DNA from 2 places in the Elizabethkingia bruuniana genome. Region 1 is predicted to be linked to the other one. Evidence: riboswitches for the same ligand, from Rfam matches in the RefSeq annotation. Region 1 holds a riboswitch; the other holds the start of a gene.
The links. A riboswitch is a leader RNA that binds a small molecule or an ion and turns the genes downstream of it on or off. The one in region 1 is predicted to bind cobalamin.
Positions count from the first base shown of each region.

Region 2: it holds a riboswitch for cobalamin, as region 1 does, so the genes downstream of both, metE (5-methyltetrahydropteroyltriglutamate--homocysteine S-methyltransferase) here and AYC65_RS07390 (TonB-dependent receptor plug domain-containing protein) in region 1, are expected to answer to the same signal.

Region 1 is NZ_CP014337.1:1,582,022-1,587,722, reverse strand. It holds gene AYC65_RS07390 (TonB-dependent receptor plug domain-containing protein) at 1-1,813, opposite strand, end outside; cobalamin riboswitch at 1,916-2,089, opposite strand; gene cdd (cytidine deaminase) at 2,097-2,582, opposite strand; gene AYC65_RS07380 (SusC/RagA family TonB-linked outer membrane protein) at 2,914-5,701, shown strand, end outside.
Region 2 is NZ_CP014337.1:2,612,393-2,618,093, reverse strand. It holds gene pruA (L-glutamate gamma-semialdehyde dehydrogenase) at 1-594, shown strand, start outside; gene AYC65_RS12135 (Lrp/AsnC family transcriptional regulator) at 1,590-2,069, opposite strand; cobalamin riboswitch at 2,212-2,389, shown strand; gene metE (5-methyltetrahydropteroyltriglutamate--homocysteine S-methyltransferase) at 2,539-4,857, shown strand; gene AYC65_RS12125 (thioredoxin family protein) at 4,931-5,701, shown strand, end outside.

The sequences.
Region 1 (5,701 bases):
GATAAGCATCAATATTACGTACGATCTTCTGATTGATATTCAGGTTGAACAAATTAAAATCTGCTACTTTAACATTTTTGGTACTAAATGAGACAGAATCATAGTATGCATCATTTCTCTTACCTACAAACTGGTGAGAAACTGTAATTCTTGTTGATGCAAAAGGCTTCACCTCTACATAAGAGTTAACCCTTTGTTTTGGCTGGCGTAGCATTGTTGCTTCTTTATCTTTTTCTACAAAGCTATAGTTCCCTCCAAATTTAACCATATCAATGATCTGATAGTCGAATCCAATTTCAAATCCTTTTACTTTATTCTCGTCTATATTCTGGAAGCTTCCCGTATAATCAGGATTAGATACATAAGCGAAAGCATCTTTTTCTTTTCTCTGGAATAGGCTTACATTAAAGTTTAAACTTCTGTCTTTTTTACCAAAACTTAAATCAATTTCATGAGACTGGTTTCTTTCTGGTTTTAGATCAGGGTTTGGTAAAGTCCAAGGAAGTGATCCGTAATTTTGATATAGGGTAGGTGCAATAAATGCTGTAGCGAAGGAATAACCAATCTTAAAATAAGTATCGCTGAATTCTTTTATGTAATAAGGATTTACACTATAAACCCAGTGATTTCCAAATTTAGAGTTATCAGTCATTCTGGCGCCTGCATCCAAGTTAAAACCTTTATAGTTTGCATTAAAGTTGGCATAGGCATCAAAACTATGAAGCTTCGTATCACCACTTTTCAGTACTTCCTCCATGTTTTCTTTACCAAATGGAAGAGATTTTGAACTCATCTTCTGGTCTTCATACTGTACTCCAACTGTAAAGTTGAAATAATCATTTACTTTATAATTATTATAAAGTTCTGCAATAAAGTTTTTACCATTGTAAGAGAACTGATCCTGATAAGAAGAGCCTTTCATACTTTGTCCTAATCTGTCTACATCTGTATAACGGGTATTGAATACAATCTTACCATTGTTATATCTGTAATTAGCATTACCTCCTACATAGAACTGTTTATCATTTCCACGGTTTTGGCCATCAGCAAAAGCTCCTGTATCGTATAAATAAAGATTGTGATTCCAGCCACTATTGATGTTAACATCAAAATTATTCCCTGAGTAACCTACACCAGCAGAAAGATTTTGCTTTTCCCAACCATCTTTATCAAAAGTACTATCGCCTTTAGCAGAAGATAATCCTTGAGATTTTTCATTGAAGGCATTAACCTGATAATTAAATTTATCAATCTTTCCTCTTAATGCTGCATCCTGTGCATATGTATCATAAGAACCTGCTCTTGCAGTAAGAGCTCCTTCAATAGCTTTTTGTGATGCTTTCTTTGTTTTTACATTGATTACCGATACAGTAGCATTAGATCCATATAATACAGAAGAAGCGCCATTCAGGACCTCAATACTTTCAACACTTTCCAGAGCCAGTAAACGAAGATCTGCTGCAGTATAATCATTCCCTGTAACATCTCTTAACGGAACACCATCTAATAATATAACTACATTAGCACTTTTCCCGCCTCTAATCTTCATTAGTTTAGGTTCAGTAGCATTGTTGAAATTACCTGTAATCTGGAAACCGGCAACCTGGTCCAATACATCACTGAGGTTTTGTCCTTTATACTTTTCCAGGTCTTTAGCTGAAATAAGGGTGACATTTTTGCCCGTTTTATAAAGTTTTTGCGGGGTTTTAGAAGCAATAGTTACTTCTTCAATCTGACCACTTTTTTCTTCCTGAGCGTATAATCCGGAACCAACAATAAGGAGTGCTCCGATTACAAATAGTTTTTTATTCATGAATAAAATTTAGCTAATACTGTATCCGGAGAAATAAGAATAAACAACCCTGAGTATCTAGGGCAGATTATAATTCAAGCTTTTCCTCCGAAAGTTGTTAATTAATAATTATAGTTTCAGGCAGGTCTCCTGGCTTTCACATTTCTGTGCCTTCCCGTAATTACAGTGGCTTTGTACAGAAATACTTCAGTGATCTACAGTTGCGGGGACAGCTCTGGTGTTGCACCAGATTCCCTTTTCATCGGACAATGCCGAACCTGAAATTTTTGCAAATATAAGAAAGTTATAGATAGTTTTTGTCGAAGGAAAAAGGAAGTAAATCTTTTACACTGTAGCATTTAACAGTTTTTCCCTGTGTAGACGCAAAATAAATTTCAATAGGGGAGCTTTGTTTACTCTCATATTCTAATATAGATTGTCTGCATGAACCACATGGTGGAATTGGAATATTATTATCAGCTGCCTCATTTTTTGGGCCGCCAACTACAAATATTTTTTTAATTTCAAGTCCGGGATGGTTTGCTGCCAGCCAGTATATAGCAGTTCTTTCCGCACATAATCCTGAAGGATAAGCTGCATTTTCCTGATTATTACCAACAATAATTTCGCCGTTTTCAAGAAGGATTGCACATCCTACAAAAAACTCCGAGTAGGGAGCATAAGCTGTTTTACGGATTTCAGAAGCTGTTTCGAATAGCTTCTTTTCGATATCGTCTAATTCCGATATGTTTTTATAAACTTCAAAGTGAATGTTTAAATCTTGTTTCATTCGTTACAAATAAAGGGAGGTAAAATTACTCATAAATATCGAAATACAAACTATTATAATAAAGCCTGCATTTTTAATCAGCACATAGAAAGGAAATCAGGCATTTGCAAATCCAGAAAAAAGATAATTATAGTATTATTATGATTCTTTCGTCTCCGAAAATTAGATCAATTGATACTGTTTTAATGAAATTTAATATATAGAGAGTAGGATATTTTATATTTTATAAACCTTTGTTTTTGCACTATTTTCCAAATATAAAGTTAATGAAATGCTAAACAGGTGTTAATATTAACTTAAAATACGAGGGATACTTTTGCAAAAAAACTGAATGAAACGAGTATTATTATCTGCTTCAGTTGTATTATTACCTTTTCTGCCTTACGCACAGGAAGTTAGTAAAAAAGATACACTGAAACAGAAAGAGAAGAACATTGATGGAGTTGTAATTACCGCCTTGGGAATTGGTAAAAAAGCAAAGAAAATTGGTTATTCCACTCAGGAAATCAATACCAAACAATTCGAAACTGTAACCACACCAAGCGTAGGAAATCTTTTTGCAGGACAGGTTGCCGGGCTTAATGTCTCCAACCCTCCGGGAATGCAGCAAAAACCAACTTTTACATTGCGCGGAAACTCTAACGTTATTATTGTAATAGATGGCGTTATTGTAGACGACAAAACATTCCAGGCACTGGATCCTTCTAACATCGAGAACATTAACGTACTAAAAGGAGCTACGGCATCTGCATTATACGGCTCCAGAGGTAGATATGGTGCCATTCTGGTAACCACCAAAAGCGCTAAGAAAAGTGGATTTACAGTTGAATTTGGTCAGAACACTATGTTTACAGCTGGTTTTACAAACCTTCCAAAAACACAAACAGAATACGGAAACGGTTCTCACGGTAAATATGAGTTCTGGGATGGTGCCGATGGGGGTATCAATGACGGAGATATGATCTGGGGACCAAAATTTGTTCCCGGAAGAAAGCTTGCTCAGTGGAACAGCCCAATACTGGATAAACAAACTGGCCAGGTAATTCCGTGGTATGGTAATGTAACCAATACTCCGTATAATGATAAATCAAGATACGAAAGAGTACCTACAGACTGGACTTACCATGATAACCTGAATACATTTTTGACGCCTTCGTTTATTAATAATACAAACTTCGCAGTTAATTATAAACATAATAAAGACACTTACAGACTTTCCGGAAACTTCATGAATTTTGATGACAGAATTCCTGAGTCTTATCTTAGAAAATACGGAGCTAACTTCTCCAGTAATACATACATCACAGATAAGTTAAGTTTTAATACAAAATTGGCTTATAACAGAACAACTACACCAAGTATGCCTAACTATAACTATGACCCGAGCGGGCATATGTATACTATACTTATCTGGATGGGCGGTGACGTAGATGGTAGAGACCTGAAAAATAACCTTTGGGTAAAAGGAAGAGAGGGTTATCAACAAGCAAACTGGAACTACGCATGGTATAATAACCCTTGGTTTGGTGCTAAAAACTTTAAAAACAGTGTTGCTACTGATGTCTATAGCGCCCAGACAGGATTGACCTATGAAGCATCTGATGAATTCACAGTGAAAGGTAAAATTTCCTATGTAGAAAATGATACTAAAAACGAATTAAAGAGTCCATATTCTTATTTTAATTATGATGCTCCAAGAAATGGCCGTTACAGAGTAACAAATTCTAAAACTATAAACCTGAACTACGATGTCCTTGCTACCTATAACAAGGCTATTACAGACAATATTAACTTAACAGTTAATGCCGGAGGATCAGGATTCTACTATAAGTATAAAGATGACATAACATCTGTAGACGGATTAAAAGTTCCCGGAATATATTCTTTCGATAACTCGATAAAGCCTTTAACCCGTGACTATAATATCAACGAGAAATTAATTTATAGTGCTTATGGTACTGTGGATTTAGAGTTCTATAAAACTTTATTTGTGAATGTTTCAGGAAGAAATGACTGGTCTTCTACATTACCAAAAAGCAACAGATCTTATTTCTATCCGTCTGCATCCTTCAGTTTGCTGCTGAATAATATAATCCCAATGCCAAAAGCATTCGATATTGTAAAACTTTATGGTTCTTGGGCACAGATTGCATATGATTTTGATCCTTATGCTATTCGTAATTATTACCTTAACAATGGTGGTAATACCTTTAATGGAAATCCTTACTACACTTATCCATCAGTACTAAACAAAGAAGGAAACATAGGTCCTGAGAAAACAAGATCTTATGAAGCTGGTTTAAATATCGGTATGCTGAATAACAGAATTAGTTTGGATGTAGCTTATTACAATACACTGGATTATAATAATATTCTGAGATTCCCGGGCTCACAGACATCTGGTTTTGCTACAGAAGTGGTAAACGGAAATAAATATACCACAAATGGTGTAGATATATCCCTAAACCTTGTACCTATTAAGAATAGAAATTTCCAGTGGAAGTCTTTACTTAACTGGAGCAAGTCGGTTCAGAAGATCACTGAAATCTATCAGGGACGAGACAATTATAATAATATAAAACTTAACGAACGTACTGATAGTTTCTATGGTTATACCTGGAAAAAGAATGCAAACGGAGCGCTTATTTTAGATGCCAATACAGGTCTTCCTACAAGAGCAGATGCTCCTTCTTATCTTGGACATTTTAATCCGGACTGGACATTTGGTTTCACCAACACCTTCAGATATAAGAATCTTAGCTTAACTGTAGGTATTGATGGTAGCTTTGGTGGGGTAATGGAATCTGTAGTTGTTGAGAAAATGTGGTGGGGTGGTAAGCATCCAAACTCTGTACAATACAGAGATGCAGAATACGACCAGGGTAAATACACATTTGTACCAAACGGAGTTAATTACAATCCGACAACTAATACTTATACACCACATACAAAAGCAATAAGCTTCCAGGATTGGGCACAGAACTATCCATACCGTGCAATGGTAACTGAAAGCGAGAGCAAGGAATATGCGAACGTCTTCGACAGATCATTCATAAAACTTCGCTCTGTAGTGTTAGAATATGATTTCACCTCCATACTAAATCCTAAAGGCTTTGTAA
Region 2 (5,701 bases), 1.0 Mb from region 1:
AAGGTAATGGAAAAACAAATGAAGACTATCAAAGTAGGAACTACTGAAGATCCGTCTAACTTTGTAAATGCAGTAATCGACAGAAACTCTTTCGATAAGTGTAAAGGTTACATCGACAGAGCTGAGAAAGCTAAAGATGCTGAGGTAGTTATCGGTGGTAAGTGCGATGATAAGAAAGGTTACTTTGTACACCCAACTGTTATCGAAACAACAAACCCACACTACGAAAGTATCGAGCAAGAGATCTTCGGACCAATCTTAACAGTTTATGTATATGAAGACAAGAAATGGGCTGAAACACTTCAGTTAGTAGACAGTACTTCTCCATATGCATTAACAGGTTCTATCTTCTCTCAAGATCGTTATGCAATCAACGAAGCTTACAAAGCATTAGAAAATGCTTCCGGTAACTTCTATATCAACGATAAGCCAACAGGAGCAGTAGTAGGTCAGCAGCCTTTCGGTGGTAGCCGTGCTTCTGGTACTAACGATAAAGCAGGATCTAAAATGAACCTTCTTCGTTGGGTATCTGCAAGAAGTATTAAGGAGACTTTTGTTCCGGCAAAAGACTACAAATACCCTTATTTAGGTTAATATTCAACCAAATATATTATAAGAGCCCTGGATTTCCGGGGCTTTTTTGTTTTAATAAAAAGGTTATAAAGGTTATGGATGTTATGAAGTTATAACTGTTAGTTGCAAAAGCGTAAATGTGTTTAATCTGTTTGGGAATTATATTTAACACTAAGGCACAAATAACTTTTACTTTTTGAATGTTGGCTAAGGCACGAATTGCTTCGCAATATCTGATTCTTTATAGCCTTGGCAAGGATTTAAACCTTGCCAAGGCTGATAATTATCTTAATGCCTAAATGATGAAAATAATTTTACCTTCAGGTGAAATCTTTGCGTCCTAAAAGCAGTGATATACCAACAATACTTTTGCTCCCTTGTAGTTAAACAACTTCTCGATACACGTCACTTTGCTCCGCACTCGAAGTGATGGGATTACCTATTTTGAAAGTACATGTCGTCAGTTCGAGTGAAATTATTAGTAGTGAAGCAGAGAATGATTTTGTATCGAGATCTCTTTTTAAACTTTAAGGAATTAAGATAGTTTAGAATTAATCGCAAATTCGCCAAGGAATTTATTTTTAACACTAAGGCGCAAAACAGGTTTATGCATGTTATATTTTTAAGACACGAATTGCTTCACAATATTTTATTCTTTATGGCCTTGTCAAGGTTTTAAACCTTGACAAGGCTACTGATTATCTTAATATCTAAATGGTGAAAATAATTTTACCTCTAGATAAAACCTTGATATCCTAAAATCAGTGGTATGTTAATAATACTTTTGTGCCTTTGTGTTTATAAACTTTTCTAAACGCGAGGTTTTATTTCCTGTTATACTGTTTTAAAGGAGTGCAAAGTTGCTAACACCTAGCAATGACTGTTGAGAACTTAATTTTCTTAATTTCTAAATGGTAGAAATAGTTTTACCTTCACGTGAAGTCTTTGTGCCCTGAAAACTGTGATATACAAACATTACTTTTGTGCCTTTGTGGTTAAATAAACCAGGTTACAACTTATAATGCTCTACCTTCAAAAGGCTGTACGCCGTACGTATTCTTTACTTCAGCCATTACAAAAGTACTATGTGTATTTCCGATACTGGTAAGTGACCCCAGTTTGTTGAAAACAAAATCCTGATAATGCTTCATATCCCGTGCATGAACTTTTAGCAGAAAATCATAATCACCGGAGACATTATAACATTCCACCACTTCATCAATATTGTGAATATCATCGACAAAAGTATGGCCGATATTACGGTCATGCTGCTTTAACCGGATATTGCAAAAAACAATCAGTCCTTGATTCAGTTTCTCTGCGTCCAAAATGGCAATATACTTCTTGATATATCCTTCTTTCTCCATTCGTCTGATTCTTTCAAAAACCGGAGAAGGAGACAGGTTTACCTGTGCTGCCAATTCTTTTACGGTAAGTTTCGAGTCATTATGAAGGATTTTCAGCAGGCGTAAATCGGTATCATCCAGTTGAAGCATAGAATAATTTTTGGTTAAAGGTACAATATTTTACCATTGAAAGAATAATATTCTGGATAAATACTATTTGTAATTTATTATGCTGAATTTAACCTGTTATTATGGAATATAAATTGGCTAAACTAACTTTGTGAAAAATAAAAATAGATCTGTAGAAACTGGTTTTACTTAATAGTAAATGAAAAGGGAATCATGTGAAAATCATGAGCTGTCGCGCAACTGTGAATACCTTACAAAGTTTTATCCACGATCCACTGTGTATGCGGGAAGGAGGATAAAATGGTATAAGTCAGGAGACCTGCCAATTTCTGAACAGGCAACTACTCTCGCGATTTGGAGTTGTGGTCTTACAGTACTTTAGTTTGTGGATTATCCGCAGACAATGGACTTATACTACTGCTTACGGCCTATAGGCGTGTGAGAGTTGTCTGGCTGTAAATACAGGAGATAACTAATAAAATATAATAAAATGCAAACACACAACCTGGGTTACCCGCGTATCGGGAAAAAGCGAGAGCTGAAAAAAGCCTGTGAACAGTATTGGTCCGGAAAGATTATTCAGAAAGAATTACTGGATGTAAGCCGCAGAATTATCAATGAAAATCTGAAATTACAACAGGAAGCAGGTATAGACTTTATTCCGGTTAACGATTTTTCGTTTTACGATCATGTATTGGATATGACGCTTACCTTGGGAGCTATTCCGCAGCGTTACCACGATGTAATCCTGAATAAAGCAAACAACGAGCTGGATCTTTATTTTGCAATGGCACGTGGTTACCAGAAAGATGGCTTGGATATCACAGCTATGGAGATGACAAAATGGTTTGATACCAACTATCATTATATTGTGCCGGAGTTCAGTAAAGGACAGAGTTTTAAATTATTATCCAACAAGATTATCAATGAGTTTATAGGTGCCAGGCAGATAGGAATAAATGCTAAGCCTGTAATATTAGGACCGGTTTCTTATTTATTATTAGGGAAAGAAAAAGAAGAAGGTTTTGAAAAATTGGACCTCATTGATAATCTGTTGTCGGTATACCTGGAAATCCTGAAATCTTTACAATCTCATGGAGCAGAATATATACAAATCGATGAACCTTTCTTAGCGCTGGATCTTACAGATAAAGCAAAAGAAGCCTATACTGCTGTATATGCTAAAATTCAGAAAGAACTTCCGAACCTAAAAATTATCCTGACTACTTATTTTGAAGGCTTGGAAGACAATCTGCCTTTAGCATTATCCTTACCTGTAGATACATTGCATGTGGATTTGATAAGAAAGCCTGAGCAGTTAGAAAATATACTGGCGGCTATACCTGAGAATCTGAAACTTTCTCTGGGGGTTGTGGACGGAAGAAATATCTGGAAGAATGATTTTGAAAGTTCACTTCAACTAATCAGAAAGGCAAAAGAGCAACTAGGGGAGAAACGTATACTGATTGCACCGTCCAGTTCGTTGTTACACGTGCCATATGATTTGGATCTGGAAACAAAAGAAGAAAGCTTACCAGCGGAAATAAAACAATGGATGGCTTATGCCAAGCAGAAGATAAAAGAAGTAGCACTACTAAGAGATCTGTCTTCAGAAAATCCTTCTGCTGAAAGTCTAGTTGCTTTCGGGGAGAATAAAAAAGCTATAGAAAATAAAAGAATTTCGACGCTGATTCATGATGCGAAAGTGCAACAGCAAATGGATGCACTGGATGCTGTACCGGTATCCCGTCAGTCTGCGTTTACGCAACGTAAAGTACAACAGCAGGAAATATTAAAACTGCCTTTATTCCCTACTACAACTATTGGTTCTTTTCCACAGACAAAAGAAGTGAGAAGCTGGAGATCACAGTTTAAGAAGGGAGAAATATCTGCAGAACGTTATACTGATTTGCTGAAAGAAGAAACGAAAAATACCATCCAACGTCAGGAGAAAATCGGTATCGATGTATTGGTACATGGAGAATTCGAAAGAAATGACATGGTGGAGTATTTCGGGGAGCAGCTGAAAGGTTTTGCTTTCACAGAAAACGGATGGGTACAAAGCTATGGAAGCCGTTGTGTAAAGCCGCCGGTAATTTATGGTGATGTTTCGCGTCCGGAGCCTTTAACGGTATTCTGGTCTCAGTATGCACAGTCTTTAACTTCCAAATGGGTAAAAGGAATGCTTACAGGTCCGGTAACTATATTGCAATGGAGCTTTGTTAGAAACGACCAATCACGTAAAGATACTGCGAATCAGATTGCATTGGCTATTCGTGATGAGGTTTTGGATCTGGAAAAAGCAGGAATCAGAATTATTCAGATCGACGAGCCTGCAATAAGAGAAGGATTGCCACTGAGAAAGAAAGATGCAGCAGTATATCTGAAATGGGCTGTTTTGGCATTCCGTATTTCGGCTTCTTCTGTAAAAGATGATACACAGATTCATACACACATGTGCTATTCTGAATTTAACGATATTATCAATCATATTGCAGACATGGATGCAGATGTAATTACGATAGAGTGCTCTCGCTCTCAGATGGAATTATTGGATGCATTTGCCGATTTTGAATATCCGAATGATATAGGACCTGGTGTTTACGACATCCATGCACCACGTGTGCCATCGAAAGAAGAAATGGTAAAACTTCTGGAAAAGGCTGCCAAAGTTATTCCTTCCAGTCAGCTTTGGGTAAATCCGGATTGTGGTTTAAAAACCAGAGGTTGGGACGAAACTGAAAAAGCACTGATTGAAATGGTTAATGCTGCGAAAGAAATGCAGAAAGAATTTGCTGCAATAGTTTAATTTTTAAGTTTCAGATGGGGATAATGTCAGAGATGTATATTACATTTGCTAATGTTTAAAAGAAATATTGAAAATGAAAAAACTAATCTCTACATTATTCCTGTTTATAGGATTACTGGCTTTTGCTCAGGCCGGAATAAAATTTGACGAAGGAAATTTTTCCAGCCTATTGGCGAAGGCTAAAAAAGAAAATAAGCTTATTTTTCTGGATGCTTATGCCAGCTGGTGTGGTCCATGTAAGCTGATGGCAAAAAATATTTTCACATTACAGTCTGTTGGTGACTATTATAACAGCCATTTTGTGAATGCTAAGATGGATATGGAGAAGGGTGAAGGTGTTGAATTGGCAAAGAAATATAATGTAAGAGCTTATCCTACTTATTTGTTTATAAATGGAGACGGAGAAATTGTTCACCGTGTATTGGGATATGTTGAAGAAAAGCCATTCATTCAGTTTGCTAAAGATGCAGAAGATCCAAAAAGAAATATCGGTGCACTAAAAGCGAGATTTGAAAAAGGAGATATGGATCCTGATTTTCTTAAGAATCTAGCGATGTTGACCATTTATGAAGATGCTAATTTTTCGGGTAAAGTGACAAAAAAATACTTTGAAGTAAAGTCAGACAAAGCTTTTTCACAAGAAGATATTCAGCTGCTTTTAACCGGATTAATGAATACTGAAGATCCAAGATATGAAATCTTCAAAAACAAAAAAGAAGAGATCATAAAAATAGTGCCGGCTGCGCAATATGAAGCATTAGATAAGAATATCAAAATGAATACTATTGTTAAAAAGGCATACAATCCGGATACTAAAACTTTGAATACAGAGTATTTCCTTACA